3 regions of the Streptomyces sp. NPDC058045 genome follow, and region 2 is predicted to be linked to each of the others. Evidence: riboswitches for the same ligand, from Rfam matches in the RefSeq annotation. Region 2 holds a riboswitch; each other region holds the start of a gene.

Region 1 (10,092 bases), on a different contig from region 2:
CGGTGAGGGGCACCGGTTCCAGGCCGGTGACGCGGCGGGAGGCGTCGTCCCACACCGGGCGGACACCGAGCAGGGCCAGGGCCTCCGCGATGTCGTCGCCCGCGGTGCGCATGGCGCTGGTGCCCCACAGGGAGAGGCCGACGGAGGCGGGCCATCGGCCGTGGTCGGTGCGGTAGCGCTCCAGCAGCGACTCGGCGAGCGCCTGCCCGGTCTCCCAGGCGAGGCGGGACGGGACGGCCTTGGGGTCGACGGAGTAGAAGTTGCGGCCGGTCGGCAGGGTGTTGACCAGGCCGCGCAGCGGCGACCCGGACGGCCCGGCGGGCACGAAGCCGCCGTTCAACGCGTGCACCACATGGTCGAGTTCGTCACCGGTGGCGTCGAGCCGGGGCACGACCTCGCGAGCGGCGAAGGCGAGGATGTCCCGCACCGGCCCCGGGTGGCCTTCGGCGGTGGCGTCCACGGCGGCCGGGTCCCACCCGGCGTCTTCCAGCCGCCGCACCAGGGCGCGGGCCGTCTCCTCGGCGGCGTCCGCGGCGGTGCGGGTGGCGGCCGACTCGTCCAGGCCGAGGGCTTCCCGCAGTCCGGGCAGGGCCTGGCCGCCGCCCCAGATCTGGCGGGCCCGGAGGATGGCGAGGACAAGATTGACGCGGTCGTCCCCGGCGGGTGCCTGGCCGAGGACATGCAGTCCGTCGCGGATCTGGGCGTCCTTGACCTCGCACAGCCAGCCGTCGACATGCAGCAGGAAGTCGTCGAAGCCCTCGTCGTCGGGCCGGTCGGTGAGGCCCAGGTCGTGGTCGAGCTTCGCGGCCTGGATGAGGGTCCAGATCTGGGCGCGGACCGCGGGCAGCTTCGCCGGGTCCATGGCGGCGATCTGGGCGTGCTCGTCCAGGAGTTGTTCCAGCCGGGCGATGTCGCCGTAGGACTCGGCGCGGGCCATCGGCGGCACCAGGTGGTCGACCAGGGTGGCGTGCACCCGGCGCTTGGCCTGGGTGCCCTCGCCGGGGTCGTTGACCAGGAAGGGGTAGATCAGCGGCAGGTCGCCGAGGGCGGCGTCGGGGGCGCAGGCCGCGGAGAGCCCGGCGTTCTTCCCGGGCAGCCACTCCAGGTTGCCGTGCTTGCCGAGGTGGATCACCGCGTCGGCGCCGAAGCCGCCCTCCGCCTCGGGCGCCGCGATCCACCGGTACGCGGCCAGATAGTGGTGCGAGGGCGGCAGGTCGGGGTCGTGGTAGATCGCGATCGGGTTCTCCCCGAAGCCGCGCGGCGGCTGGATGACGATCAGTATGTTGCCGTGCCGCAGGGCGGCCAGCACGATGTCCCCGTCCGGGTCGCCGCCGTCGGCGACCCGGCTGCGGTCCACGAACATCTCGCCGGGCGGCGGCCCCCAGTGCTCCTCGACCGCGGTCCGCAGCTCCTCGGGGAGGGTGGCGTACCAGCGGCGGTAGGCGGCGGCCGGGACGCGCACCGGGTTGCGGGCCAACTGCTCCTCGGTGAGCCACTCCTGGTCATGGCCGCCGGCCTCGATCAGCGCCCGGATCAGCTCGTCGCCGTCACCGGAGGCGAAGCCCGGCAACTCCTCGACGGGGGCGGCCCCCAGGTCGTAGCCCTCGCCGGCCAGCCGCCGCAGCAGCGCCACCGCGGACGCCGGGGTGTCCAGACCGACCGCGTTGCCGATCCTGGAGTGCTTGGTGGGGTACGCGGACAGCACCAGCGCCAGCTTCTTGCGGGCGTCGGGGATGTGCCGCAGGCGGGCGTGGCGCACCGCGATCCCGGCGACCCGGTCGGCCCGCTCCTCGTCGGCCGCGTAGGCGGGCAGCCCGTCCGCGTCGATCTCCTTGAACGAGAACGGCACGGTGATCAGCCGCCCGTCGAACTCGGGCACCGCGATCTGCCCGGCCGCGTCCAGCGGGGAGACGCCCTCGTCGTTGGCCTCCCAGTCGGCGCGGGACGAGGTGAGGCACAGGGCCTGGAGGATCGGTACGTCGAGCCGGGCCAGCGCGCCCGCGTCCCAGGCCTCGTCGTCGCCTCCGGCGGAGGCGGCGGCCGGGGTGGTGCCGCCGGCCGCGAGCACCGTGGTGACGACGGCGTCCGCGGCGGCCAACTCGGCGAGCAGCTCCGGCTCCGGGGAGCGCAGCGAGGCCACATACAGCGGGAGGGCGCGGGCCCCGGCGGCGTTGACGCGGTCGCAGAGGGTGCGGACGAAGCCGGTGTTGCCGCTCATGTGGTGGGCGCGGTAGTAGACCACCGCCACCAGCGGAAGGCCGGGATCGGTGCCGGTGCCGGGGAGCGGCTGGTGGTCGAGGCGGCCCCAGGTGGGGGCGGCGGCGGGGGGTTCGAAGCCGTGGCCGGTGAGGAGGACCGTGTCGGAGAGGAAGCGGGCCAGTTGCTCCAGGTTGGCGGGGCCGCCGTGGGCGAGGTAGGCGTGGGCCTCGGTGGCGACGCCGATGGGCACCGTGGAGGCTGCCATGAGCTGCGCGTCCGGGGCCTGTTCACCGGTGAGGACGACGACGGGCCGCGCGGCGTCCGCGAGCAGCAGGTCGATCCCGTCCTGCCAGGCGCGCAGCCCGCCCAGCAGCCGCACCACGACCAGGTCCACCCCGTCGAGCAGCGCGGGGAGTTCACCGAGGGAGAGCCGGGCCGGGTTGGCGTACCGGTACGGCACGGGGCCCGTGGCCGCGCGTGCGCTGAGCAGGTCGGTGTCGGAGGTCGACAGCAGCAGAAGCATGGGTGCGCGGGCCTTCCTCGGGGTGTCCGCGCCCCGGGTGGTCGTGAGGACGGCGGGAGTTCCTGGCTGACCGCACACCTCGCGGGTGCGGCTACACAGTGGCGGGACCGCGCCGGATTCACACCGGGCTTCCTCCCGTGGGTCGTGGGGGACCCGTGCCGTCTCTGGCGACTGCATAGTAAGTCCTCGGCGTACGGGGCACAGCGGCGCCCGGGAGGCGGCTTCGGGGCCGTGGGTATGCTCGCCGCCATGCCGCCGACCTCAGCAAACACCCCGGACCGGGACAAAGCATCCCGGGTGCCGCAGGACCCCGGTGCGCCCCGTGCGACCGGTCCCGCGGCGCCGGTCCGGGACCGCGGCGACGCCTGCCCGGGGGCCCTCAGGCTGCACCCCGCCGACGACGGCCCACTGGCCCGACTCCGGCTCCCCGGCGGCCTGTTGACGGCGTTTCAGGCCCGCGCACTGGGCGACGCGGCACGGCATCTCGCGGACGGCCGGATCGGCATCACCTCCCGCGGCAACGCCGAACTGCGCGCCCTCGACGCCGAAGGCACCGGCGAGTTGGCCGCCCTGCTCACCACCGCCGGCCTGCTGCCCTCCCCGGCCCACGACCGGATACGCAACATCCTGGCCTCCCCGCTCTCCGGGCTTGACGGCCGCGGCCACACCGATGTCCGGCCCTGGGTAAGGGAGTTGGACCACCTGCTGTGTTCACGGGAGTGGACCACCGGCCTGTCGGGGCGCTTCCTCTTCGCCCTGGACGACGGCCGTGGCGACACCGCCGCACTCGGCGCCGATGTGACCTTGCTCGCACTCCCGGACGGCACCGCGGCACTCCGGCTCGGCGGCCAGGACCCCGCGGACGAAGTGTGGTTCGTCACAGCGGAGGACGGGCCGCGGGCCGCGCTCGCCGCCGCCGAGGCCTTCCTCACCACCGCGGCCACCACCGGCGGCGGAGCCTGGCGCATGTCCGAACTCCCCGCCACCGCCCGCCCCGACATCCCCGCCGCCCTGCACCGGGCCGGCCTCCGCCCCCTCCCCCCAGGCCGTGCCCCCACCCCGGCGGGCGAGCCCCCGCCGCCCGGCCTCCTCACCGGCCCCGGTGGCCGCCGCGTCCTCAGCGTCCACGCCCCGCTGGGCCGCCTCACCGCCGACCAGTGGGACCTGCTGCGGCCCCCGCCCGGCGGCGAACTGCGACTCACGCCCTGGCGCGGCGCCGTACTCTCCGGCCTGGACGCCGGGCCCGCCGCCGAACGCCTCACCGCACTCGCCGCCGCCGGACTCATCACCTCCGCGGACTCGCCCTGGCACCGGGTCACCGCCTGCACCGGCCGGCCCGGCTGCGCCCGCTCCCGCACCGACGTACGGGCCGACGCGGAACACGCGGTGCGCGCCGGACCGCGGGCCGCGCTGCCGGTGCACTGGTCCGGATGCGAACGCCGCTGCGGCCGCCCCCGAGGCGAACACCTGGACATCGTCGCCACCCCGGACGGCTACCGCACCGCCACCCGTGGCACCGGCTGAACTCCCTCACCAGCCACGCCGGATGACCGGCCGGAGCACGAACTCCCCGACGGATCACGCCAGATGACCACCCACGGCACGAACTCCCCTACGGACCCCACGAGATGAGCGAGACCAGCGTGTTCGACTACGAGAAGGACGGTGCGGCCATCTACCGCCGGTCCTTTGCCACCATCCGCGCCGAGGCCGATCTCGCCGGTCTGCCCGAGGACGTCAGCCGGGTCGCGGTCCGGATGATCCACGCCTGCGGCATGGTCGACCTGGTCCGCGATCTCGCCTTCAGCCCGCGGGCGGTGGCCCGCGGGCGGGCCGCGCTGAACGCCGGGGCGCCCATCCTGTGCGACGCGCAGATGGTGGCCAGCGGCGTCACCCGCACCCGCCTCCCCGCCGGCAACGAGGTGGTGTGCACCCTGTCCGACCCCGCGGTGCCCGCGCTCGCCGCGGAACTCGGCACCACCCGCAGCGCCGCCGCCCTGGAACTCTGGCGCGACCGCCTGGACGGCTCCGTGGTCGCCGTCGGCAACGCGCCCACCGCCCTCTTCCGGCTGCTGGAACTCGTCGAGGAGGGAGCGGGACGGCCCGCCGCAGTGATCGGCGTCCCGGTCGGCTTCGTCGGAGCCGCCGAGTCCAAGGACGCCCTCGCCGCCCACCCCGCGGGCCTGGACCACCTGGTGGTCCGCGGCCGGCGCGGCGGCAGCGCGATGGCGGCGGCGGCGATCAACGCGATGGCGAGCGAGGCGGAATGAGCGGCCGGCAGCACCCGGAACCGGGCCGGTTGTACGGGGTGGGTCTGGGCCCCGGCGACCCGGCGTTGATGACCCTGCGCGCCGTGGAGGTGATCGGCGGCGCCGAGGTGGTGGCGTACCACAGTGCGCGGCACGGGCGGTCGATCGCGCGCTCCATCGCGGAGCGGCATCTGCGCCCGGACCACATCGAAGAGGCCCTGGTCTACCCGGTCACCACCGAGACCACCGACCATCCCGGCGGCTACCGCGGCGCCCTGGACGAGTTCTACGAGCAGGCCGCGGCCCGGCTCGCCGCCCATCTGGACGCGGGGCGCAGCGTCGCCGTGCTCGCCGAGGGCGATCCACTCTTCTACGGCTCGTATATGCATATGCACAAGCGGCTCGCGGGGCGCTATCCGACGGAGGTGGTGCCGGGGGTGACCTCGGTCAGCGCGGCCGCGGCACGGCTGCAGAAACCGCTGGTGGAGGGCGAGGAGGTGCTGACGATCCTGCCCGGCACGCTGCCCGAGGAGGAGTTGACCGCCCGGCTGGCCGCCACCGACGCGGCCGTGGTGATGAAGCTCGGCCGTACCTTCCCCACGGTGCGCCGCGCCCTGGACCGCTCCGGCCGGCTGCCCGAGGCCCGTTACGCGGAGCGCGCCACCATGCCGGGCGAGCGCACCGGGCGGCTCACCGACATCGACCCGGACTCGGTGCCGTACTTCTCGGTGGCGGTGCTGCCCAGCCGGGTCGCGGTACTGCCGGGGGCCGGGTCGGAGCCTGAACTCGCCGCGGGCGGCGGGGAGTTGGTGGTGGTCGGTACCGGGCCGGCGGGGCCGTTGTGGCTCACCCCGGAGAGTCGCGGTGCGCTGGCCGCGGCCGAGGACCTGGTCGGCTACACCACCTATCTGGACCGGGTGCCGCACCGGCCGGGGCAGCGGCGGCACGGCTCCGACAACCGGGTGGAGGCCGAACGCGCCGAGTTCGCCCTGGAGTTGGCGCGGCGCGGCCGCCGGGTCGCGGTGGTGTCCGGAGGCGACCCGGGCGTCTTCGCCATGGCCACCGCCGTACTGGAGGCCGCCGCCCGCGACCCGTACCGGGAGGTGCCGGTGCGGGTGCTGCCGGGGGTGACCGCGGCCAACGCGGCGGCGGCCCGCGCGGGCGCGCCGCTGGGGCACGACTACGCGGTGGTGTCGCTCTCCGACCGGCTCAAGCCCTGGGAGGTGATCGCCGCCCGGCTGCGGGCCGCGGCCGCCGCCGATCTGGTGCTGGCGCTGTACAACCCGGGCTCCCGCAGCCGTACTTGGCAGGTCGGCAAGGCCCGCGAACTGCTGCTGGAGCACCGGGCTCCGGACACCCCGGTGGTGCTGGCCCGGGATGTCGGCGGGAGCGGGGAGCGGGTGCGGGTGGTGCGCCTCGGCGAACTCGACCCGGCGGAGGTCGATATGCGGACCCTGCTCATCGTCGGCTCCTCCCAGACCCGCACGGCACCCCGCGGCGGGGAAGGCGGGTTGCGGATCTCGGTGTGGACGCCGCGTACCTATCCCGAGGGGCCGGTGCCCGGGGAAGGGTCAGCGCCCGCACACCCGTAGCCAGGTGACCGCCTCCCGTACCGTCGACGCCACCGCCACGCCCTCCGGGGCGGGTGGGCGGCGGATCAGCACCACCGGCAGGCCGGCCTCCCGGGCGGCGACCAGCTTGGGCGCGGTCGCCGTGCCCCCGCTGTCCTTGGTGACGAGGACGTCGATGCGGTGCCGGCGCAGCACCTCGCGCTCCCCTTCGAGGGTGAACGGGCCGCGGTCCAGGAGGAGTTGCGTCCGGGCGGGGTGCGGGGGCGGCGGCGGGTCCACCGACCGCACCAGGAAGAAGAGCGCGTCCAGGGCGGCCGGGCCCCGGGGGGAGGTGAAGGCGGCGAGCTGGCCGCGGCCCGTGGTGAGGAAGATCCGCCGGCCGAGCTCCGGCAGCATCCGGGCCGCGGCGTCCGGGTTCGCAGCCTCCCGCCAGTCGTCGCCCTCGACGGGCAGCCAGCCGGGGCGGCGCAGCGCCAGCAGCGGGACCCGGGCCACGGCCGCGGCCCGTGCCGCGTTGAAGCTGATGGTCTGCGCGAAGGGATGGGTGGCGTCGACGACCGCGTCGACCCGGTGCTCCCTGATCCACCGGGCCAGGCCTTCCGGTCCGCCGAAGCCGCCGATGCGCACCTCGCCGGGCGGCAGCCGCGGCCGTCGTACCCGCCCGGCCAGCGAACTCGTCACCCCCATCAGCCCCGCCTCCCCGGCGAGCAGCGCCTCGGCGAGCTGCCGGGCCTCGGTGGTCCCGCCCAGGACCAGTACATGCATCGGGTTCCCTCCCTCCCGGGATCGGACCGCCGCACCGGCGCGGGCGTCAGCGGTCGTGCCGGTCCCGGTCCGGTGAGTAGAGGTGGCTGTCGGGGAACTGCCCGGCGCCCAGGGTGCGCCCCACCAGGATGACCGCGGTACGGGTGACGCCGGCCGCCTTCACCTGCCCGGCGATACCGTCCAGGGTGCCGCGCAGCACCAGTTCGTCGGGGCGGCTCGCCATCGCGACCACCGCGGCGGGGCAGTCGGGCCCGTAGTGCGGGAGGAGTTCGGCGGTGATCCGGTCGACGTAGCGGGCGGCGAGGTGCAGGACCAGCAGGGCGCCGCTGCGGCCGAGGGTGGCGAGGTCCTCTCCCTCCGGCATGGGGGTGGCCTGCTGGGCGATCCGGGTCAGCACCACGGTCTGGCCGACGGCCGGCACCGTCAGCTCCCGCTTCAGCGCCGCGGCCGCCGCGGCGAACGCGGGCACCCCCGGCACCACCTCGTACGGCACCCCGGCCGCGTCCAGCCGCCGCATCTGCTCGGCGACGGCGCTGAACACGGACGGGTCGCCGGAGTGCAGCCGGGCCACGTCCAGACCGGCGCGGTGGGCGGTGACCAACTCCTCGGTGATCGCGTCCAGATCGAGCCGGGCGGTGTCCACCAGCCTGGCGCCGGGCGGGCAGGAGTCGAGGAGTGCGGCCGGGACGAGGCTGCCCGCGTAGAGGCAGACCGGGCAGGCGGCGAGGGTCCGGGCGCCGCGCAGGGTGATCAGGTCGGCGGCGCCGGGCCCGGCCCCGATGAAGTACACGGTCATTGGGGCGCTCCGGGGGTCGGAAGGTCATCGGTGCCGGCGGCGGGTCCGGTCGGTTTGGTGGCGGTCCACTGGGTCACCGGCATCGCCTGCCGCCAGCCGGTGAAGCCGCCGACCGGCACCGCCCGCGCCACCGAGAGCCGTACCAACTCCCCGCCGTGGCGCCGGTGGTACTGCCCGAGCAGGGCCTCCGACTCCAGGGTGACGGTGTTCGCGACCAGCCGACCGCCCGGGGCCAGCGCCGCCCAGCAGGCGTCGAGCAGGCCGGGCGCGGTGAGCCCGCCGCCGATGAAGACGGCGTCCGGGCGGTCCAGGCCGGCCAGTGCCGCGGGGGCCTCGCCGGTGACGACGCGCAGCTCCGGCACGCCGAGCCGGGCCGCGTTCCGCCCGATCCGCTCGGCCCGCACCCGGTCCCGTTCCACGGACACGGCACGGCAGGTCGGATGGGTGCGCAGCCACTCCACGCCGATGGAGCCGGAGCCGCCGCCGACATCCCAGAGGAGTTCGCCGGGCGCGGGCGCCAGCGCGGCCAGCGTCACCGCCCGCACCTGGCGCTTGGTGAGCTGCCCGTCGTGCTCGTACGCCTCGTCCGGCAGCCCGGGGACGGCGCCGAGCCGCAGGGCGTCCGGGGCGCGTACGCAGTCCGCGGCGATCACGTTCAGCGGGTCGAACTCGCCGCCGTCCGCGGCCAGTTCGGTCGCCGTCCGGGCCTGGTGGAGGTGTTCGCGCTCCCCGCCAAGCTGCTCCAGGACCCGCAGCGGGCTCGGCCCGAAGCCGCGGTCGCACAGTAGCCGGGCCACCTCGGCGGGGGTGGCGGCACCGGCGCTGAGCACCAGCAGCCGCCGCCCGTGGTGCAGCGCCGCGGCCAGCCGGTCCGCGGGCCGCCCGACCAGGGTGACCACCTCGGTGGTCTCCACCGGCCAGCCCAGCCGCGCGCAGGCGTAGGACACGGAGGACGGGTGCGGCAGGACCCGCACCCCGGCGGGCGCGGCCTCCTCGGCGAGGGCCCGGCCGATGCCGTGGAACATGGGGTCCCCGCTGGCGAGTACCGCGAGCCGACGCCCGGCGTGCTCGGCCAGCAGCTTCGGCACGGCGGGCCGCAGCGGCACCGGCCAGGTGATCCGGCGGGCGGTGAACTCGTCGGGCAGCAGCGCGAGTTGGCGGGCCCCACCGACGATCACCTCCGCCTCCCGCAGCGCCCTCCGCGCCCCGTCACCGAGCCCGGCCCAACCGTCGGCGCCGAGGCCGACCACACAGGGCCAGGACGGGGGGCGGGAGTGGGGGCCGCGGGTGTCGCCGGCGTCCCGGTCGGGTTCCCGGGCAGGGGAGTCGGGTGCCACGCGGGTACCTCGCGGGGTTCGGCCGGGTGCCGGTCGACGGCCCGGGCGGGGTTGAGGGGGGACCCGCGGCACTTTACTGACCTGCCCGTACAGACCTGCGCGCGGGCCGCCCGCCGTTCAGCGCCGGCCCCCGCCGCCGCTGCGTACCGCGAACACGGTGGTGTCGTCGGCGAGGCGGCCGTGGCAGTGGGCCAGGGTGCCGTCCCGTACCAGCGCGACCAGCGGGGCGGGTCCCGCGGCCGCCGGATCGGCCGTCACCGCCTCGGTCACCCGCTCCCGCAGCGGGAAGAACTCCCCGCCGCCGTCCCGTGCCTCCGTCACCCCGTCGGTGACCAGCAGGATCGTCTCGCCCGGCGCCAGCCGCACCCGGTGCACCACGGGGCCCCGGTCGGTGAGGCCGCCGAGGCCGAGCGGCAGACCGTCGCCGGAGGGCAGGGCCCGGACCCGGCCGGGGCTCACCGCGAGCGGCGCCTCATGGCCGAAGTTGACCAGCTCCACCCAGCCGTCCCGCTCCCCGGGCGGGAAGCCGAGCAGTACCGCGGTGGCGAACCGGTCGTCGTCCTCGTCGCCGAGCCGCGCCATGTACCCGTGGTGGCGGCGCATCAGGTCCTCCAGGCTGCGCGCCACCTCGGGCAGGCCCCGGTCCCGGTAT
Region 2 (10,092 bases):
TGCCGAGCGACGAGGGCGACGGCGAGCACCTCGACCCGCACGACCACAGCGAGCCGGGCCACCCCGGTCCGCTGGGCCACCGTACGGACGGGCAGTTGTGGGTGCCGGAGCGGGAGTGCGGGATAGCCGCGCCCGCGTCGCTGGTGCGCGGGCTGCTGGACGGCTGGGTCGCCGACAGCCCGGACTCCCGGGACTGGCGGGATCTCGAAGAGGTCTGCTGAGCCGGACGTCTCCCGGATGAGGGCGGGGCGGGGCGCCGTAGGCTGTACCGCACGGCATTTCGTAGGTTCCCAGGAAGGCTCACGGCCAAGATGGCGCAGCAGGACACGGATCAGCAGCAGGACCAGGGGGTCCTCCCCGTCGACGACGAGGGCTTTGTCATCGACTCGCAGGACTGCGAGAAGCGCGAGGCCGCCTACCGGGAGCGCGGCACCTCCCGGCCGATCACCGTGGTGGGGAATCCGGTACTGCACCGGGAGTGCCGCGATGTCACCGAGTTCGGCGCCGAGTTGGCGGCGCTGGTGGACGACATGTTCGCCAGCCAGCGCACCGCGGAGGGCGTGGGCCTGGCCGCCAACCAGATCGGCGTGGACCTGAAGGTCTTCGTCTACGACTGCGGCGACGAGGACGGGGTGCGGCACGTCGGCGTGGTGTGCAACCCGGTGCTCCAGGAACTCCCCGCGGACCAGCGCAGCCTGGACGACGCGGGCGAGGGCTGCCTCTCGGTGCCGACGGCGTACGCCTCGCTGGCCCGGCCCGACTACGCGGTCGTCACCGGGCAGGACGAGCAGGGCAACCCGATCCGGGTGCGCGGCACCGGCTACTTCGCGCGCTGCCTCCAGCACGAGACGGACCACCTCTACGGCCGGCTGTACATCGACCGGCTCTCCAAGCGGGAACGGAAGGACGCCCTGCGGCAGATGGCCGAGGGCACCCCGCGCTACCCCGTGGTCGCCAACGACTAGGCCAACGACCAGCACCCGCAGGCGGGTTGACGCCCGGTCGGAGCTCCTGCTCCGGCCGGGCGTCTGCATATGCCAGGGGATAATGCGCGCATGGACCGGGGTGCGTAAGGGGATGTTCTTGGCATCACGGGGGAGTGAGTGGAGCAAATCTGTTCCCTGAACGGTCAGTTGTGGTGCTGAATGGAAAATGCGGGGATACTCGCGGAGCACATCTGCATGACCCGGGGGAGAGGTGTGCCCGCACCCGAAGACGGCGGAAGGAAAGTCAAGTGTCTGCTTTCACCTACAGCAGCGCGCCGGAACAGGCGGCACCACCCCCGGAAGTCCCCGTGCCGGCGGCGTTCCGGCTCCCGGTCGTAGAGGAGCGTTTTCCGCGGCACCGCCACCCGTATTGGCCGCGGCTCCAGGAGACGACGCGCGAGTGGCTGCTGGAGAAACGGCTGATGCCCCCGGAGAAGGTCGCACGCTACGCGGACGACCTGCGCTACACCGACCTGGTCGCCGGCTACTACACCGGGGCACCCGATGAAGTCCTCAGTGCGATAGCCGACTTCAGTGCCTGGTTCTTCGTCTGGGACGACATCCACGACCGGGACGCGGTGCACGGCCGCAGCGAGGCCTGGCGTCGGCTCAGCACCCTGCTGCACGCGGCACTCGACGCACCCGAGTCCCATCTGCACCACGAGGATCCGCTGGTGGCGGCCTTCGCCGACACCATCGTGCGGATCTTCTCCTATCTGGGCCCGCGCTGGAACGCCCGCTTCGCCGAGCACTTCCACTCCGTGATCGCCGCCTACGACCAGGAGTTCGAGAACCGCAGGAACGACTGCGTACCCCCCGTCGACGCCTATGTGGAACTCCGCCGCCACACATTCGGGCACTGGGTCTGGCTCGACCTTCTGGAACTCGCCGCGCAATGCGAACTCCCGGCCGTCATCCGTACCGATCCCGCATATCGGCGGGCCGCACTCACCAGTCAGGATTTCTCCGCCTGGTACAACGACCTCTGTTCACTGCCCAAGGAAATGGCGGGCGGTGAGGTCCACAATCTCGGTATCAGCATCATTCATCACAAGGGAATGACGCCGGACGAATCCATGGCGGAAGTCAGGCGCCGTGTGGGTACCTGTACCGCTGATTTCCTGGAGGCCGAGCAGGAAGTCCTCAGACTCGCCGCGGAATTCGGTGAGCAGAGCTCCGCGAGCGCGCGGACGGCCGACGGGATCCGGTCATGCCTCTTCAATATGCGCAACTGGTTCTCCTCCGTCTACTGGTTCCACCACGAGTCCGGTCGCTATCGCGTGGACACCTGGGAGGACCGCTCCAATCCCCCTTACATCAGCGACCCGGCAGGTGAGGTATGAGCAGCGAATCCACCGTGGCGGCGGACCCGGACACACCCCCGGCCGCCGCCGAACCCCCGTACGCAGGTGGCCGGTTGCCGCTGCTGGGGCACGCGGGGAAGCTGGTCGGCGACCCGCTGGGGTTCCTCGCCGGGCTCCGCGACCACGGCGACGTGGTGCGGCTGCGCCTCGGCCCGAAGACGGCGTACGCGGTCAACGACCCGGAACTTGTGGGGGAGTTGCTCAAGAGCCCGGGATATGAGGTCGGCGGGCCGCTGTGGGAGACCCTGGAGGTGCTTCTCGGCAAGGGCGTGGCCACCAGCAACGGGGCCGACCACCGCCGTCAACGGCGCATGATGCAGCCGTCGTTCAGGCCCGAGCGGATCGCCGACCACGGCCCCGTGATGGAGGAGGAGGCGCGGGCCACCGCCGACCGCTGGCAGCCCGGCGAGACGGTGGACGTGGCGGCCGAGACCTTTCGCACCGCGGTCCGCATCGTGTCCCGTTCGCTGCTGGAGGTGGACTCGATCGGGGAGAAGGCGGACCGGATCTCCGCCTCCCTCGGCACCGTCTTCGAGGGCCTGTACCGGCGGGTGGTACTCCCCGTGGGGCCGCTCTACAAGATGCCCACTCGGGCCAATCGGCGATTTGAGCGCGCACTGGCCGATCTGCACACCCTGGTCGACGAAGTCATTGCGGAACGTCGCTCCTCGGGTGCATTGGGTGAGGACCTGCTCGGGGTTTTGCTGACGGCCACTCAGGAATCCGGCGCACCCCTCGCCGACCAGGAGATCCATGACCACCTGGTGTCCTTGATCGTGGCCGGATCGGAGAATGTGGCCTCCACCCTCGCCTGGACCTTCCAGCTCCTCACCGAGCACCCGGAGCAGGAAACCCGGGTGGTTGAAGAAGTGAATTCCGTGACGGGTGACCGGCCGGTTTCATACGGTGACCTCGACGCCCTCGTCCACACCAAGAATGTGATCGTGGAGGCCATGCGGGTACGGCCCGCCGCCTGGATATTCACCCGGCGCTCGGTGGCCGAGAACGAACTCGGCGGCTATCGCATTCCGGCCGACACGGACATCGTCTACAGCGCGTACGCAATGCAGCGCGATCCGCGGTCGTTCGAGCGGCACCTGGAGTTCGACCCGGACCGCTGGCTGCCCGAACGGGCCGCGCGGGTACCGAAGTTCGCCATGATGCCGTTCAGTGTCGGCAAGCGTAAGTGCCCCGGCGACCACTTCAGCATGGCGGAGATCGCCCTGGTCCTCGCCACCGTGCTGCCGCGCTGGCACCTGGCTCCGGTCGCCGCCAGCGACCCGGCACCCAGGATCGGCATCACCCTCGCCCCCAAACGCCTACTGCTGCGGGCGGAACCGCGCTGAACCACAGCGGTCCCGCCCACCCGCGCGGCGCCCCGTGAGCGGCTAGAAGTCCTAGAAGTCGTCGTCGAAGGAGACCGAGCCCTCCACCGCGACCTGGTACGCCGAGGGGCGCCGTTCGAAGAAGTTGGTCAACTCCTGCACGCCCTGGAGCTCCATGAACGAGAAGGGGTTCGTGGAGCCGTACACCGGGGCGAAGCCCAGGCGGGTCAGGCGCTGGTCGGCGACGCACTGGAGGTACTCGCGCATGGAGGCGGTGTTCATCCCGGGCAGGCCCTCGCCGCAGAGGTCCCGGGCGAACTGCAACTCCGCCTCCACCGCCTCCCCGAGCATGTCCGCGACCTGCTGCTCCAGGGCGTCGTCGAACAACTCCGGCTCCTCCTTGCGCACCGTGTCCACCACGTCGAAGGCGAAGCTCATATGCATCGTCTCGTCGCGGAACACCCAGTTGGTGCCGGTGGCCAGGCCGTGCAGCAGGCCGCGGGAGCGGAACCAGTACACATAGGCGAAGGCGCCGTAGAAGAAGAGGCCTTCGATGCAGGCGGCGAAGCAGATCAGGTTGAGCAGGAAGCGGCGCCGGTCGGCGGCGGACTCCAGCCGGTCCATCTCCTCCACCCCGCCTTCAGATACAACGGCCATCCACTTGAAGCAGAACGCGGCCTTCTCCCGGATGGAGGGGATGCTCTCCACCGCGGCGAAGGCGGCGGCCCGGTCGTCGTGGTCGGGGAGGTAGGTGTCGAGCAGCGTCAGATAGAACTGGACGTGCACGGCCTCCTCGAAGAGCTGCCGGGACAGATAGAGGCGCGCCTCGGGCGAGTTGATGTGCTTGTAGAGGGTGAGCACCAGGTTGTTGGCGACGATCGAGTCACCGGTGGCGAAGAAGGCCACCAGCCGTCCGATGAGGTGCTGCTCCCCGGGCGTCAGCTTCGCCAGGTCCGCGACATCCGAGTGCAGGTCCACCTCCTCGACGTGCCAGGTGTTCTTGATGGCGTCCCGGTAGCGCTCGTAGAAGTCCGGGTAGCGCATGGGGCGCAGGGTCAGTTCGAAGCCCGGGTCGAGCAGGTTCTTGGTGGTGCCTTCGGCGGTCATCACTGGCAGGCCTCGCAGGTCTCGGGGTTTTCCAGGGAGCAGGTGACGGCGTCCGCCGCGGGGGGCGGCGCCGTGCCCGCGGCGGCGCGCGCGATCCGGGTCGCCGGCCGGGAGCGCAGGTAGTACGTGGTCTTGAGCCCCTGCCGCCAGGCGTAGGCGTACATCGAGGAGAGCTTGCCGATGGTGGGTGTCTCCAGGAAGAGGTTCAGCGACTGCGACTGGTCCAGGTACGGGGTACGGGCCGCCGCCATGTCGATCAGGCCGCGCTGCGGGATCTCCCACGCGGTGCGGTAGAGCGCCCGTACCTCCTCGGGGATCCAACTCAGGCCCTGTACCGAGCCGTTGGCCTCGCGCAGCGCCTCCCGGGTGCGGGCGTCCCACACCCCGAACTGCTTGAGGTCGTCCACCAGATACGAGTTGACCTGGAGGAACTCCCCGCTGAGCGTCTCCCGTTTGAAGAGGTTGGACACCTGCGGCTCGACGCACTCGTAGACGCCGGCGATGGAGGCGATGGTGGCGGTGGGGGCGATGGCCAGCAGCAGGGCGTTGCGCAGCCCGGTGCCGGCGATCCGCTCACGCAGCGCCGCCCACCGCTCGGGCCAGGCGGTCTCGGTGCCGTAGTGGTCGGGGTGGAGCACGCCCTGCGCGGTGCGGGTCAACTCCCAGGCGGGCAGGGGGCCATGCCGCTCGGCGAGGTCGGCGGAGGCCTCGTAGGCGGCGAGCATGACGCGCTCGGAGATCCGGGTGGAGAGGGCGCGGGCCTCGGCCGAGTCGAAGGGCAGCCGCAGCCGGAAGAAGACGTCCTGGAGCCCCATCATCCCCAGACCGACCGGCCGCCAGCGGGAGTTGGAGCGCCCGGCCTGCTCGGTCGGGTAGAAGTTGATGTCGACGACCCGGTCCAGGAAGGTGACTGCGGTGCGTACGGCCGCGTCCAGCCGCTCCCAGTCCAGCTCACCGCTTTCGGTGTCCACGAAGGCGCCCACGTTCACCGAGCCCAGATTGCAGACCGCGGTCTCCGCGTCGTCGGTGACCTCCAGGATCTCGGTGCACAGATTGGACGAGTGCACGGTGTGCCCGGGGGTCGCGGTCTGGTTGGCGGTGCGGTTGGCGGCGTCCTTGAAGGTGATCCAGCCGTTGCCGGTCTGCGCCAGGGTCCGCATCATCCTTCCGTACAGGTCCCGCGCGGGCAGGGTGCGCTGGGCGAGGCTCGCGGCCTCGGCGGCCTCGTAGGCCCGGTCGAACTCCTCGCCCCACAGGTCGGGCAGTTCGGGTACGTCGGCGGGGGAGAAGAGGGACCAGTCGGCGCCGTCCTGCACGCGGCGCATGAAGAGGTCGGGGATCCAGTGCGCCAGGTTGAGGTTGTGGGTGCGGCGGGCGTCCTCACCGGTGTTGTCCCGCAGCTCCAGGAACTCCTCGATGTCGGCGTGCCAGGTCTCCAGGTAGACGGCGGCCGCGCCCTTGCGCCGGCCGCCCTGGTTCACCGCGGCGACGGAGGCGTCCAGGGTCTTCAGGAACGGCACGATCCCGTTGGAGTGCCCGTTGGTGCCGCGGATCAGTGAACCGCGGGCGCGGATACGGGAGTAGGCGAGGCCGATGCCGCCGGCGTGCTTGGAGAGGCGGGCCACCTGGTGGTAGCGGTCGTAGATGGAGTCGAGTTCGTCCAGCGGCGAGTCCAGCAGATAGCAGGACGACATCTGCGGGTGCCGGGTGCCGGAGTTGAAGAGGGTGGGGGAGGACGGCAGGTATTCCAGGCGGCTCATCAGCCGGTAGAGCGCGGTGACCTCGTCCACGGCGGGCGCGCCCTCGTCCTCGGCGAGGCCGCAGGCGACCCGGAGCAGGAAGTGCTGCGGGGTCTCCAGGATGCGGCGGGTGTCGGGGTGGCGCAGCAGATAGCGGCTGTAGAGGGTGCGCAGCCCGAAGTAGCCGAAGCGGTCGTCGCCTTGGGGGTCGACGGTGGCGTCCAGGCGGGCGGCGTGGCGGGCGGCGAACTCGGCGGTGCGGTCGGCGACCAGGCCCGCCCGGTGGCCGGCCGCGATGGACTCGGAGAAGCTCCGTACGCCCTCGGCGGCGGCCTCCTCGGTGAGGGCGCCGGCGAGCAGGCGGGCGGCGAGCCGGGAGTAGGCGGGGTCCTCGGAGATGAGGCCGGCGGCGGCCTCGGTGGCCAGTTCGCGCAGCTCGGCCGCGTCGGCGCCGGCGGACCGGCCGCGGAGTGCGGCGGCGGCGACCCGGCCGGGGTCGGCGTCGGGCAGGTCGGCGGTGAGACCGGTCAGGGTCCGCAGCAGCGCGGCCCCGTCGTCGCCGGTCCGCTCCTGGAGTGCGGTCGGATCGGCTGGCGCGATGGTCACGGAAGCTCTCCCTCGCTCGGCTCCGGTCCCGCGGGGGCGGGGCGGCGAGGCGCGCGGGAGTGGCCGTACGAGGGCGGCACCCGGCGTCCACCGGCCCACTCCGCGAGGCCCGGACGTCATCGGTGCCCGGGCCGGACGGCCGGGCACACCGTCGGCAGGTCATCGGACTCACGGACCCGCGGGGGCGGGCCCGTTCACCGTTGCGGGACAGTTCCGGATTTTCACCGGATTCCCCTGCGGCGACAGCGGGATGAGCATACATCTGGTGCCGCCTGTGCTGAGCCACCCCCACATCTTGTGTGCCGGCCCGCGGCATACGTACGGGCCGCCGGGGGGATCCGGCGGCCCGTACGCAGGCGGTGGGGGGTTCGGGTGGGTCAGTGTGTGCTCTCCGCGGCGGTGGCGGGCGGCAGTTCGGTGCGGACACCGGGGTCGCCGGCGTCCGCGGTGTAGTCGCCGGGCGAGGTCTCGTCGACGCCCTCGGGTGCCTTCACCGCCTTGAGGACGACGGTGAGGACCACCGTCACCACCACATTGAGCACGAAGGCGGTGAGGCCGATGTAGCCGATCTCACCGATCCCGGGGATGGTGTCGGAGCTGCCGCCGAAGTGCTTCTGGGTGGGGCTGGCCACCCCGTACGCGGCGGACGTGCCGTAGACCATGCCGACGGCCCAGCCGGCCAGCAGCGCCCAGCGGTGGAACCAGCGGGTGAAGAGGCCGCCGACCAGAGCCGGGAAGGTCTGGAGGATCCAAATGCCGCCCAGGAGCTGGAAGTTGATGGCCACCGTCTTGTCCATACCGAGGACGAAGATCAGCGCGCCCACCTTCACCAGCAGCGACACCACCTTGGAGACCTTGGTCTCCTGTGCGGCGGTGGCGTCGGGTTTCAGGAAGTCCTTGTAGATGTTGCGGGTGAAGAGGTTGGCCGCGGCGATCGACATGATGGCCGCGGGGACCAGCGCGCCGATGCCGATGGCCGCGAAGGCGACGCCCGCGAACCAGTCCGGGAACATGTTCTCGAAGAGCTGCGGGATGGCCAGTTGGCCGTTGTCGACCTTGATGCCGGCGGCGATCGCCATGAAGCCGAGCAGCGCCAGCAGGCCCAGCATCAGCGAGTACAGCGGCAGGATGGTGGTGTTGCGGCGGATCACGTTGCGGCTGCGGGAGGAGAGCGTCGCGGTGATCGAGTGCGGATACATGAAGAGCGCCAGCGCGGAGCCCAGGGCCAGCGTGGCGTAGCCCCACTGGCCGGCCTCGGCGGGGGCGAGTGCGCCGCGTGGTTTGCCGGTGGCCGGGTTGGTCTGAGCGAAGGCGTCGTTCGCCTTGCTGAAGATGTCGTCGAAGCCGCCGAGTTTGATCGGGATGTAGATGATGGCGACCGCGATGACCAGGTAGATCAGCCCGTCCTTGACGAACGCGATCAGGGCGGGCGCCCGCAGGCCGGACGAGTAGGTGTAGGCCGCGAGCACCGCGAAGGCGAGGAGCAGCGGCAGGTCCTTCACGAACCAGTTGGTGTTGTCGCCGCCGCCGACCCCCATCACGTCCAACACGGCCTGGATGCCGACCAGTTGGAGTGCGATGTAGGGCATGGTGGCGAGGATGCCGGTGACCGCCACCGCCAGCGAGAGCCCCTTGGACCCGAACCGCCCGCGGACGAAGTCCGAGGTGGTGACGTACCCGTGGCGGTGCGAGACGGACCAGAGCCGCGGCAGGAAGGTGAAGATCAGCGGATAGACCAGGATGGTGTACGGCACGGCGAAGAAGCCGGCCGCCCCCGCCGCGTAGATCGCCGCCGGCACGGCCACGAAGGTGTACGCGGTGTAGAGGTCGCCGCCGAGCAGGAACCAGGTCACCCAGGTACCGAACGACCGCCCGCCCAGGCCCCATTCGTCCAGGCTCTGCTGATCGGCCGCCCGGCGCCAGCGTGCGGCGAGGAAGCCCATGACCGTGACGGCCGCGAAGAAGAAGATGAACACCGCGAGTGCGACACCGTTCACTCCGTCCTTCACCGCACGTCACCTCCCTTGCCACCGGCGGCAGTTGAGGTGGCGGCCGCGGCGCGGGCCCGCTCGTCGCGCCGCCACAGCTTGTACGCGGTCATGGTGAGCGCGGTGGAGATCACCACCCACAGCATCTGGTACCAGTAGAAGAAGGGGATTCCGATGAACGTCGGGTCGATCTTTGCGTAGGTGCTGACCTGGAGCAGCGCCACGAAGGGCGCGATCAGGCACAGCGCGATGACGACGCGGACCGGTGTGACCACCGGCCTGCCGACTTCCGGCACTTCTGACATGGTGCGGTTCCGTCCCCTCAGCTCGCCTTGCTGATCACCTGGACTTGCGCAGGAAAAAAGTAGGCGACGGCACCGCCTGTGGGAACCCCCGAGAAATAACGGTTCGTCGGCGCCCCGCACCTGCCCGAGCTGGGCACTTGCGCGAACTGGGAAAACGGGTTCCGCTCAGCTCGACCGGATGTGCGCCCCGGCTCAGTCCACCGGCCGCTTGAGCCGCGCCACGAACTTGTAGCGGTCGCCGCGGTAGACGGAGCGCACCCATTCGACGGGCTTGCCGGTGCCGTCGATGGAGTGGCGGGAGAGCATCAGCATCGGCAGGCCCACGTCCGTACCGAGCAGGCCCGCCTCGCGCGGGGTGGCCAGCGAGGTCTCGATGGTCTCCTCGGCCTCCGCCAGATGCACGTCGTACACCTCGGCCAACGCCGTATAGAGAGACGTGTACTTGACCAGGGAGCGGCGCAGCGCGGGGAAGCGCTTGGCGGAGAGGTGGGTGGTCTCGATGGCCATCGGCTCGCCGCTGGCCAGCCGCAGCCGCTCGATCCGCAGCACGCGCCCGCCGGAGTTGATGTCCAGCAGCCCGGCCAGCATGTCGTCGGCGGTGATGTACCCGATGTCCAGGAGCTGGGAGGTCGGGTCGAGGCCCTGGGCGCGCATGTCCTCGGTGTAGGAGGT
Region 3 (10,092 bases), on a different contig from region 2:
TTCTCCCGGTGGAAGCGGACCCGTACCGGCAGCAGGCCGAGGCCCGGTACCCGGCCGGCGCGGGACTCCACCTCGTCCTCGATCTCCTCGCCCAGCAGTTGGAAGCCGCCGCAGATGCCGAGGACGGGGCGGCCCGCGGCGGCCCGGCGGGCCAGCGCCCCGGCCAGTCCGCGTTCCCGGAGCCAGCGCAGCGCCCGTACCGTGCCGCGGGTGCCGGGCACCACCACCAGGTCGGCGTCGGCCAGTTCCGGCGGCCGGTCCACGAAGCGCACCACCACACCGGGCTCGGCGGCCAGCGCGTCCACATCGGTGAAGTTCGACATCAGCGGCACCGCGCACACCGCGATCCGCAGCACGTCCTCCCCGGCCGGTTCGCTCACCGCCGACTCGCGGACCGCGCCGCGCAGCGACACCCGCAGCCCGTCCTCCTCGTCGATCCCCAGGCCGTGCCGGAACGGCAGTACGCCCAACGAGGGCCGCCCGGTGAGCCCTTGGAGCATCCGCAGGCCCGGTTCCAGCAGCGTCACATCGCCGCGGAACTTGTTCACCAGGAAGCCGGAGACCAGCGCCTGGTCGGCGGGGGAGAGCAGGGCGAGGGTGCCGAAGAAGGAGGCGAAGACCCCGCCGCGGTCGATGTCCCCGACCACCACCACCGGCAGCCCGGCGGCCCGCGCCAGCCCCATGTTGACGATGTCGGTACGCCGCAGATTGATCTCGGCGGGCGAACCGGCGCCCTCGCAGACCACCGCGTCGTACTCGCCCCGCAGCTCGCTCAGGCAGTCCAGCACGGTGCCGAGGAGTGCCTCCTGGCGGCCGCCGTGGTAGCCGCGGGCGCTCAACTCGCCCACCGGGCGCCCCATCAGCACCACCTGGCTGCTGCTGTCGCCGCCCGGCTTCAGCAGCACCGGGTTCATCAGCGCGCTCGGCTCCACCCGGGCGGCCTGCGCCTGCATGGCCTGCGCCCGCCCGATCTCCGCGCCGTCCCGCGTCACGAACGAGTTCAGCGACATGTTCTGCGCCTTGAACGGGGCGGCCTTCACCCCCTGCCGGACCAGCCACCGGCAGATCCCGGCGGTCACCACGCTCTTGCCCGCGTCCGAGGTGGTACCGGCCACCAGCAGCCCGCCGCCCCGGCCCTTCCCGCTCCCGCTCACACCGTCCCCGCCTTCCGCGCCGCCCGCTCCACGAGCAGCCTGCCGCCCGCACACACCACCAGCGCCCCCCAACTCACCCGCCGCGACAGCCGGATGGCGCGCGGTACGTCCTCGACCCGTACGGCACGCCCGGCCGCGTTCAGCACCGGCCGGTGCTCCACCCGGCCCCCGTAGGCGAGGGTGCCGCCCAGCCGTACGCCGAGCGCGCCCGCGAACGCCGCTTCCACCGGGCCCGCGTTGGGGCTGGGATGGCGGCCCGCGTCGGTACGCCAGGCGCGCAGCGCGGAACGCGGCGCACCGCCGAGCGCCGCCGCCAGCAGCGCCGTCAGCCGGGCACCGGGCGCGCCCGCCGCGTCGTCCAGCCGCGCCGAGGCCCAGCCGTAGCGCAGATACCGCGGGGAGCGGTGGCCCACCATCGCGTCCAGGGTGTTGACGGCACGGAACGCGACCAGCCCCGGTACTCCCGCCACCGCCCCCCACACCAGGGCGCCGACCACCGCGTCCGAGGTGTTCTCGGCGACCGACTCGACCACGGCGCGGGCGAGTTGACCGGCGTCCAGCGCCTCCGGGTCCCGCCCGCAGAGGTGCGGCAGCCGGGCCCGGGCGGCGGTGAGCTCACCCGCGGCCAGCGCGGCGCCCACGGCCCGAGCCTCCCGGCCCAGCGTGGTACCGCCGACCACGGCCCAGGTGGCGGCCGCGGTCAGGGCGGTGGCGGCGGCGGGGGAGCGGCGCACCGCCCGGCCCGCCAGTACGGCCACACCGAGGGCGCCGCCCGCGCAGACCAGGGTGTGCAGCGCGCCGCGGGCCCGGTCGTCCCTCCACAGGGCGCGCTCCACGGCGGCCGCGGCACGGCCGAAGGCGGCCACGGGGTGCCCGCGGCGGGGGTCGCCGAGGGCCGCGTCGGCGAGCATTCCGGCGGTGGCACCACAGGCGAACACCCGGGCGCCGTACGCGACTTGTGTTCCGGGTGGCGGGCAGCCCGGCATCGCTCCGTGTCCTCACTCAGGGTCCGCGCCCCGGTTCGAAGGAAACGACGGCGAGAGTCTCCTGGCTCCCGGATCCGCGGCTCCCCCGGCCTTCCAGCCCCGGTGGGTCGGGGCCGTGACATCGGTGTGGGGGAGCGCTCCCCGGTGACAGTGGCGGGACCGCGCCGGATTCGCACCGGCTTCCTCTCCATGCCGCCGTACTTGGCCCCGGAAGTCCACCACGGCCCCCGAACACCCGTCAACCTGCCGTTGACCTGGGACGGGAGAGTGTGCGCGGCCCCACACCACGGCCCCCAGCACGGGGAAGGGGCGGGGCGCGCACCGGTATCCCGGTGTACGCCCCGCCCCTCGCGCGGAGTACGGATCGCCCGCGCCCGATCAGGCCACGATCAGAAAGATCCCGTAGGCGACGGCGGCCGTGCACAGTGCGAAGCAGGCGTAGGCGCCGGTGGTGGCGAGCGCCGCGGAACCGCCTTCCGCGGTGGCCTCCTCGCGCTTGGCGAGGCCCACCACCCCGAGGGTGAAGAGGCCCACCAGGGCCACGGTGGCGACGAGGCTGACGCCGAAGACGGAGCCGAGTGCCGCCCAGTCGATGTCGATGGAGTCCATGGGATGCGGGGTCCTTTCCTACACCGTGGCCGGCTTGGCGGGCGCGGGCGGAGTCGTCGGCCCGCCGTCGGGTGCCGCCGCCGACTCCGACGTCGTCGACTCCGCAGCCTCGGTGTCCGCTGCCGCGGGGACCGCGCCGCGCACCGGCGGCGGGGCGACGGCGGCGATGGCGGTGGTGACCACCCCGGCCGGCTCGGCCGGCTCCGAACCGCCGTCCGCAGCCGGGTCGTTGACGTTGTGCTGGTCGACGGGACGGCGCCGGGACAGCGTCCAGATCAGTCCGGAACCGGCCACCAGCAGCACCCCGGTGGTGACGACGCCCCAGGTGCCGCGGCTGGTGAGGAACTCGGCACCGGCGCCCACCAGACCCGCGGCCGGCAGCGTCAGCCCCCAGGCCGCGAACATCCGGCTGGCCGTGGACCAGCGCACCACGCCCCCCTTGCGGCCCAGGCCCGCGCCCATCACGGCACCCGAGCAGACCTGGGTGGTGGAGAGCGAGAAGCCGAGGTGCGAGGAGGCGAGGATCGCGGTGGCCGCACTGGTCTGGGCGGCGAAGCCCTGTGGCGGCGCCAGCTCGGTCAGCCCGCGGCCCATGGTGCGGATGATGCGCCAGCCGCCGAGGTAGGTGCCGAGCGCGATGGCCAGACCGGCCGAAGTGATCACCCAGACCGGCGGGTTGGAGCCCGGGGCCAGGACGCCGCCGGTGACCAGGGCGAGGGTGATGATGCCCATGGTCTTCTGCGCGTCGTTGGTGCCGTGCGCCAGCGAGACCAGCCCGGCGGAGGCGATCTGCCCGGCCCGGTACCCCTTGGCGGTGTGCCGTTCGTCGGTGCGCGAGCCGAGCCGGTAGGTGATCCGGGTGGCCAGCGTCGCCGCGAGGCCCGCGACGAGCGGAGCGGCGACCGCGGGCAGCAGGACCTTGGTGATGACGGTGGAGCCGTTCACCGAGGACCAGCCGGCCGACATGACGGCGGCACCGATGAGCCCACCGAAGAGGGCGTGCGAGGAGCTGGACGGCAGGCCCAGCAGCCAGGTGAGGAGATTCCACAGGATGGCGCCGACCAGCGCCGCGAAGATGACCTCGGTTCTGAGGCCCTTTTCGTCGATGATCCCGCCGGAGATCGTTTTTGCGACCTCGACCGACAGGAACGCTCCGACGAGATTCAGCGAGGCCGAGAGTGCGACGGCCGCTTTGGGTTTGAGTGCGCCGGTGGAGATGGTGGTGGCCATCGCGTTGGCGGTGTCGTGGAAACCGTTCGTGAAGTCGAACACGAGAGCGGTGACGATCACGATCCCGAGGAGAAGCGTGATGTGTTCCATTTACCCGGGCTTCTGTTTGGCGTCGTTGGCATCAGGACCGTAGGCAATCTGGGTGAACGGAAGATGAACTCGGCCGGGCCGGAGAGTGACTCCGGTCGCGCGCCGGAGGAGGGCGGCGCGGGCGCGGGAGCGGGCCGCAGCACGGCGCCCCCTCCGTGCGCGGCCGGGGCGCGGAGGGGGCGCGGTGCTGGTGCGGGTGGTGCGGGTCAGCCCTTGGCGAGCCGCCTGAGCTGGGTCATGGAACCGTTGAACTTGTCCTGGTCGCCGGGGAGTTTGCCGTGGTCGTTGTACTGCCAGAAGGTCCAGAAGGTCCAGCCGGCGGGCAGCGGGCCGGGACTGGAGCCGTAGCGGGCCAGCCAGAGCGGGTGCTGGGCGGCGAAGGCCCGGCTGTGGCCGGTGCAGGTGTTCCACCACTGGGTGCTGGTGTAGATGGCGGGCCGGCGTCCGGTGCGCCGGTTCACCTCGTCGCTGAAGGACTTGATCCAGGACACCATCCCGGCCGCGCTCTTCCCGTAGCAGGAGCCGCCGGAGTACGGGTTGTGCTCGATGTCCAGGGCGGGCGGCAGCGTCTTGCCGTCCGCGGACCAGCCGCCGCCGTGCCGGACGAAGTAGGCGGCCTGCGTCTTGCCGGAGCTCTTGTTGGGGAGCGCGAAGTGGTACGCGCCGCGCAGCATCCCGGCCTTGTAGGCGCCGTTGTACTGCTGGGCGAAGTACGGGTTGCGGTAGTTCGTGGACTCGGTGGCCTTGACGTAGGCGAACCGGCCTCCCTTGCCGTGGACCGACCCCCAGTTGATGTTGCCCTGGTACGAGGAGACGTCATTGCCGATGGGCTTGGACGCGGCGGCCGCGGGCACCTCGGCGAGGGCCAGGCCGCCCAGAGCGAGGGCCACGGCGGACGCGGCGATCCGCCGGACTGGTCGACGGTCGGGAAGGCGAGCGAAAGCCATGTTTCCCCCAGGAAATGGGCTGTTGGGACAAATCGCCCGCAGGCTAACCACGGCTCCGACGGCCGTCCGGTGAGGCGCGACCAATAATTCGTAGAAAATGATTTATTACTGGATGAACTCACCCGAATGACGCAGCCGACGGCCGGGTGGCAGGATGCCCGCCATGACCCCACCCCCACCCGGACCGCCCACTCCCGACGACCCGCCCGCCCCGCCAGCCGAGGACGCCGCCCAACTCGCGCAGGCCTGGCGGGACCTGGTCGCCACCGCCCGCCGCAGCGTCACCGACGGCCTGGTCGTCGGCACCTCGGGCAATGTCTCCGTACGGGTCGGCGGCACCGTCCTGGTCACCCCCACCGGCGTCCCCTACGACCGGCTCACCCCCGGCGACCTCCTCGGAGTCGACCTGGACGGCACCGTGCGCCACGGCCGGCTCGCCCCCACCAGCGAACTCCCCATGCACCTCGCGGTCTACCGCACCACCGACGCCCGCGCCGTCGTCCACACCCACGCCGTGCACGCCACCGCCGTCTCCACCCTCGTCACCGAACTCCCGCCCATCCACTACATGACCGCGGCCCTCGGCGGCCCGGTCCGCGTCGCGCCCTACGCCCTGTACGGCACCGAGGAGTTGGCCCGCCACCTGCTGCACGCCCTGCGCGACCGCACCGGCTGCCTGCTCCGGAACCACGGCACCCTCACCCACGGCCACACCCTGGACGCCGCCTACGACCGCACCGCCCAACTGGAGTGGATGTGCCGCCTCTGGCTCACCGCCTCCGCCCACCCCGGCGCCACTCCCTCCCTCCTCACCCCGGCCCAGCTCGACGAGGTCGCCGACCGGCTCCGCGGCTACGGCCAGCCCGGCCGCTGAGCCGCCCCCGGGTGCCGGTCCACTGGCCTCCGGCAGCCCCCGCGCGCAGACTGGAGCGGTGCGCACCGCCAGAGCGACGGCAGCAGCGGCCGTCACCGCAGCGATAGGTGTCGGCGCGGCCGCAGTGGTGGCCGGCCGACTCGCCAGCGACGCCGCCCTCAAGGCGCCGCCCGGCCGCCCGCTGCCCACCGAACCCAGACTCACCGTCCACGCCACCGAGCCCGGCCGGATCACCCTCACCCGCGACCTGGCCTCCCTGCACCCCGGCCGCTACGGCCTCACCGGCGACGGCGTCCACGCCGTGGTCGGCCCCGTACTCGACGGGGTGCAGCACACCGCGGACACCGTGGTGCGCCGCCTGGAGCGCGTCACCCACGGCTCCCTACGGACCGGCGCCAAGGTCTGGCTCACCCCGCAGGTCCACATCGGCGACCCGCGCAGCGCCCTCGGCCTCGACCACGCCGACATCGACATCCCCGGCGAACTCGGCAGCCTGCCCGCCTGGTTCCTCCCCGGCGCCCGCGACACCTGGGTCATCACCGTGCACGGCCTCGGCACCACCCGCGAACACCCCATGGTCGTCATGGAGTTCCTGCACCGCGCCCGCATCCCCGTACTCGACCTCGCCTACCGCCAGGACCTCGGCGCGCCCCGCGCACCCGACGGACTGCGCCACCTCGGCGAGACCGAGTGGCGCGACGTGGACGCGGCCATCCGCTACGCGGTGCGCTACGGCGCCCGCAAGGTGATCCTGCACGGCTGGTCCACCGGCGCCGCCATGGCCCTGCACGCCGCCGCCCGCTCCGGAGTCCGGGACCGCATCTCCGGCCTGGTGCTGGACTCCCCGGTGCTCGACCCGGAGGCCACCCTGCGCGCCCTCGCCGAGGCCCGCCGCGCCCCGCGGATCCTGCTGCCGCTAGCGGTCCGCGCCGCCCGCGGCCGCACCGGAGCCGCCGCCGACGGACAGCGCCTCCGGCCCGACGGGGAGCCGGTCACGGTGCCCACCCTGCTGCTGCACGGCCCCGCCGACACCGTCGCCCCCTTCGCCGCCTCCCGCGGCTTCGCCCGCCGCAACGCGGACCGGGTCAACCTGCATACCGTGGCCGACGCCCCGCACGGCGCCATGTGGAACGCCGACCCGGCCCGCTACGAGGAGACCCTGCGCCGCTTCCTCACCGCCCTGGTCTGACCAGCCCCCGGACGTCATCTTCCGTTTCGACCCGATCCGCCCGGCATACGCCTGTCCGCGCGGCCCGCATAGCAGTCCTCGCCGCATTCCGTTTGGGATTTCGGCACCCCAACAGGAAGACTGCCCCCGTGACGTCCCGTATCCCGCGCGACTCCAGGCTCCGTCTTGTCGGCCCCCACACCCCGGCCACCGCCGCCCAGGTGGTGGGCCGACGGCGTACCAGGCGCCCCGCGCCACCGCCCCAGGGCACCCCCGCACCCGCGGAACTGGCCCGGCAGGCCCGCCGCCAACTGGCAGGCGCGGTACGGGTTGCGCGCTGGGCGGACACCGCACTGCGGCCCGGCTCCGACCGCGCGGTACCGGACGGCTCCGGGGTGCTCACCGAGGCCACCGCCCGCGGCGCCGCCGAGGACCTGGAGCTGACGCCCGGACAGGTGCGGAGCGACTGGGACACCGCCCGGCTGGCCGGCCTGATCGAGGTGCACGACGACTGCGCCCGCCCCGGCTGGCGGCTGCGCGCCTGGGACCGGGACGACGGCGCCGTACTCCGCGGCTGGGTCGCCCTCTTCGACGCCTGGTCGCTGGCCCGGCCCGCCCCGGAGAGCCTGGCCCCCGGCGTGGTCGCCGAGGTCGTCGAGTCGATGCCGCAACTCCTCTCCCTGCTCCAACTCTCCGACGGCGCCGTCTCGTTGAGCCAGCTCCTCGACCTGCTGGAGCAGCGCGTCACCGAACTCCGCACCGGCCGCTGCGAGATCCAGTACGGGCCGCAGTCCCAGTCCCAGCCCCAGCCCCCGGAACCGGCCGCCGGGCTCGCCCCCTTCCTGGAGTGGTCGCTGGCCGCCCTCGCCGAGGTGGGGGCGCTCACCGTCGGCACCGGCCAGGCCACCCTCACGCCGCTGGGGAGTTGGGCGGTGTGGGTCAAGCTGGAGCAGATCTGTGTGGCCGCGCAGAGCCCCGGCGGGCACATCGAGCAGCCCGCGGAGGACATGCTGCGCGGCTGCGCGGGCCTGCGCCCCAAGGCGGCCCGCGACGAGTACCGCGCCTGGCTCGCCGCCCGCCCGGTCGCCGGCGCCGTCACCGAACTCCTCGCCGCCGCCCGCGGCGACGACGCCCTGCTGCGCGGCCTCGCCTTCGAGGCGCTGCGCGTGGTGGGCGCCCCCGCCGAGGGCGAGGTGCGCTCCGTGGTCGAGGACGGGGTGCTGCGGCCGTACGCGCTGCTGTGGCTGGCGGAGCACGAGGGCGCCGACCCGGAGGAGGCGCACGCCGCGCTCACCCGCCGCGAGGCGACCTGGCTGTGGGTGGACACCGCGGCCGCCGTGGCCGACCACGGCGACGGCCAACTCCTCGTACGCCACCTGGAGTCGGCGGTCCAGCCCACCGTCCCGGCCCTGCTCACCGAGGTACGCGCGGTCGGCCACCCGCGCACCGTGCAGGTCCTGGTGGCCCTCGCCGCCGCCCACCCCGACCCGGCGCTCGCCCGTGCGGTGCGGCGGGCCGCGTTCCAGGTCCACACCGGCGGCGCCTGAGCCCCGCCGCGGAGACCCTGGCCCCCGGGGTCGCCGGAAACCGGTTCGCCCGGGGCGGTTAGGATGGCTTCATGGCCATTCTCCTCACGCATTAGCCGGCGTACGCCCCTGAGGCCGCGCAAGCCGCCCCAGCCGTCGAGCAAGTACGCCGTCCAACCCTGCCCAGGAGTCTGTCCGTGATCACCGCCTCCGGTATCGAACTGCGCGCCGGTGCCCGCATCCTCATCGAGTCCGCCACCTTCCGCGTCGCCAAGGGCGACCGCATCGGCCTCGTCGGACGCAACGGCGCCGGCAAGACCACCCTCACCAAGGTCCTCGCCGGCGAGGCCGTCCCCGCCTCCGGCACCGTCGGCCGCTCCGGCGAGGTCGGCTATCTGCCGCAGGACCCGCGCACCGGCGACCTCGACGTCTTCGCCCGGGACCGCATCCTCTCCGCCCGCGGCCTCGACACCCTGATCCGCAAGATGCGCGAGAACGAGCACCGCATCGCCTCCGGCCAGGGCGCCACCCGCGAGAAGGCGATGCGCCAGTACGAGCGCCAGGAGACCGAGTTCCTCACCAAGGGCGGATACGCCGCCGAGGCCGAGGCCGCCACCATCGCCGCCGCGCTCAACCTGCCCGACCGGGTGCTCGGCCAGCCGCTGCACACCCTCTCCGGCGGCCAGCGGCGCCGCGTGGAGCTGGCCCGCATCCTCTTCTCGGACGCCGACACCCTGCTCCTGGACGAGCCCACCAACCACCTGGACGCCGACTCCATCGTCTGGCTGCGGGACTACCTCAAGTCGTACCGCGGCGGCTTCATCGTCATCTCCCACGACGTGGACCTGGTGGAGACGGTGGTCAACAAGGTCTTCTACCTGGACGCGAACCGCTCCGCGATCGACTACTACAACATGGGCTGGAAGCTCTACCAGCAGCAGCGCGAGGCCGACGAGAAGCGCCGCAGGCGGGAGCGGCAGAACGCGGAGAAGAAGGCCGCCGCGCTCAACGCCCAGGCGGACAAGATGCGCGCCAAGGCCACCAAGACGGTCGCCGCGCAGAACATGGCCCGCCGCGCCGAGAAGCTGCTCTCCGGACTGGAGGAGGTGCGCCGCGGCGACAAGGTGGCCAAGCTCCGCTTCCCGCAGCCCGCCCCCTGCGGCAAGACCCCGCTGACCGCCGAGGAACTCTCCAAGTCCTACGGCTCGTTGGAGATCTTCACCGATGTCGACCTGGCCATCGACAAGGGCTCCCGGGTCGTCATTCTCGGGCTGAACGGCGCCGGCAAGACGACCCTGCTGCGACTGCTGGCCGGTGTGGAGAAGCCCGACACCGGCCGCGTCGTCGAGGGCCACGGCCTGAAGCTGGGCTACTACGCGCAGGAGCACGAGACCCTCGACGGCGACCGCACCGTCCTGGAGAACATGCGCTCCGCCGCACCCGACATGGACCTGGTGGAGGTCCGCAAGGTCCTCGGCTCCTTCCTCTTCTCCGGGGACGACGTGGAC

What was found. A riboswitch is a leader RNA that binds a small molecule or an ion and turns the genes downstream of it on or off. The one in region 2 is predicted to bind cobalamin.
Region 1: another riboswitch for cobalamin. It lies ahead of cobN (cobaltochelatase subunit CobN); the one in region 2 lies ahead of ACFVST_RS06290 (ribonucleoside-diphosphate reductase subunit alpha).
Region 3: another riboswitch for cobalamin. It lies ahead of ACFVST_RS24440 (cobalamin biosynthesis protein); the one in region 2 lies ahead of ACFVST_RS06290 (ribonucleoside-diphosphate reductase subunit alpha).

The regions. Positions count from the first base shown of each region.
Region 1 is NZ_JBHVRR010000007.1:117,852-127,943, reverse strand. It holds gene cobN (cobaltochelatase subunit CobN) at 1-2,722, opposite strand, end outside; cobalamin riboswitch at 2,756-2,900, opposite strand; gene cobG (precorrin-3B synthase) at 2,972-4,246, shown strand; gene ACFVST_RS07015 (precorrin-8X methylmutase) at 4,351-4,992, shown strand; gene ACFVST_RS07010 (precorrin-2 C(20)-methyltransferase) at 4,989-6,563, shown strand; gene ACFVST_RS07005 (cobalt-precorrin-6A reductase) at 6,543-7,307, opposite strand; gene cobM (precorrin-4 C(11)-methyltransferase) at 7,354-8,103, opposite strand; gene cbiE (precorrin-6y C5,15-methyltransferase (decarboxylating) subunit CbiE) at 8,100-9,353, opposite strand; gene ACFVST_RS06990 (PP2C family protein-serine/threonine phosphatase) at 9,558-10,092, opposite strand, start outside.
Region 2 is NZ_JBHVRR010000006.1:132,219-142,310, forward strand. It holds gene ACFVST_RS06265 (tetratricopeptide repeat protein) at 1-221, shown strand, start outside; gene def (peptide deformylase) at 312-965, shown strand; gene ACFVST_RS06275 (multidrug MFS transporter) at 1,235-2,329, shown strand; gene ACFVST_RS06280 (cytochrome P450) at 2,326-3,696, shown strand; gene ACFVST_RS06285 (ribonucleotide-diphosphate reductase subunit beta) at 3,748-4,782, opposite strand; gene ACFVST_RS06290 (ribonucleoside-diphosphate reductase subunit alpha) at 4,782-7,127, opposite strand; cobalamin riboswitch at 7,263-7,415, opposite strand; gene mctP (monocarboxylate uptake permease MctP) at 7,505-9,136, opposite strand; gene ACFVST_RS06300 (DUF3311 domain-containing protein) at 9,133-9,420, opposite strand; gene ACFVST_RS06305 (GntR family transcriptional regulator) at 9,613-10,092, opposite strand, start outside.
Region 3 is NZ_JBHVRR010000051.1:19,653-29,744, reverse strand. It holds gene ACFVST_RS24445 (cobyric acid synthase) at 1-1,154, opposite strand, end outside; gene ACFVST_RS24440 (cobalamin biosynthesis protein) at 1,151-2,140, opposite strand; cobalamin riboswitch at 2,174-2,353, opposite strand; gene ACFVST_RS24435 (hypothetical protein) at 2,519-2,740, opposite strand; gene ACFVST_RS24430 (anion permease) at 2,768-4,069, opposite strand; gene ACFVST_RS24425 (lysozyme) at 4,276-5,016, opposite strand; gene ACFVST_RS24420 (class II aldolase/adducin family protein) at 5,180-5,890, shown strand; gene ACFVST_RS24415 (alpha/beta hydrolase) at 5,949-7,079, shown strand; gene ACFVST_RS24410 (hypothetical protein) at 7,208-8,605, shown strand; gene ACFVST_RS24405 (ABC-F family ATP-binding cassette domain-containing protein) at 8,782-10,092, shown strand, end outside.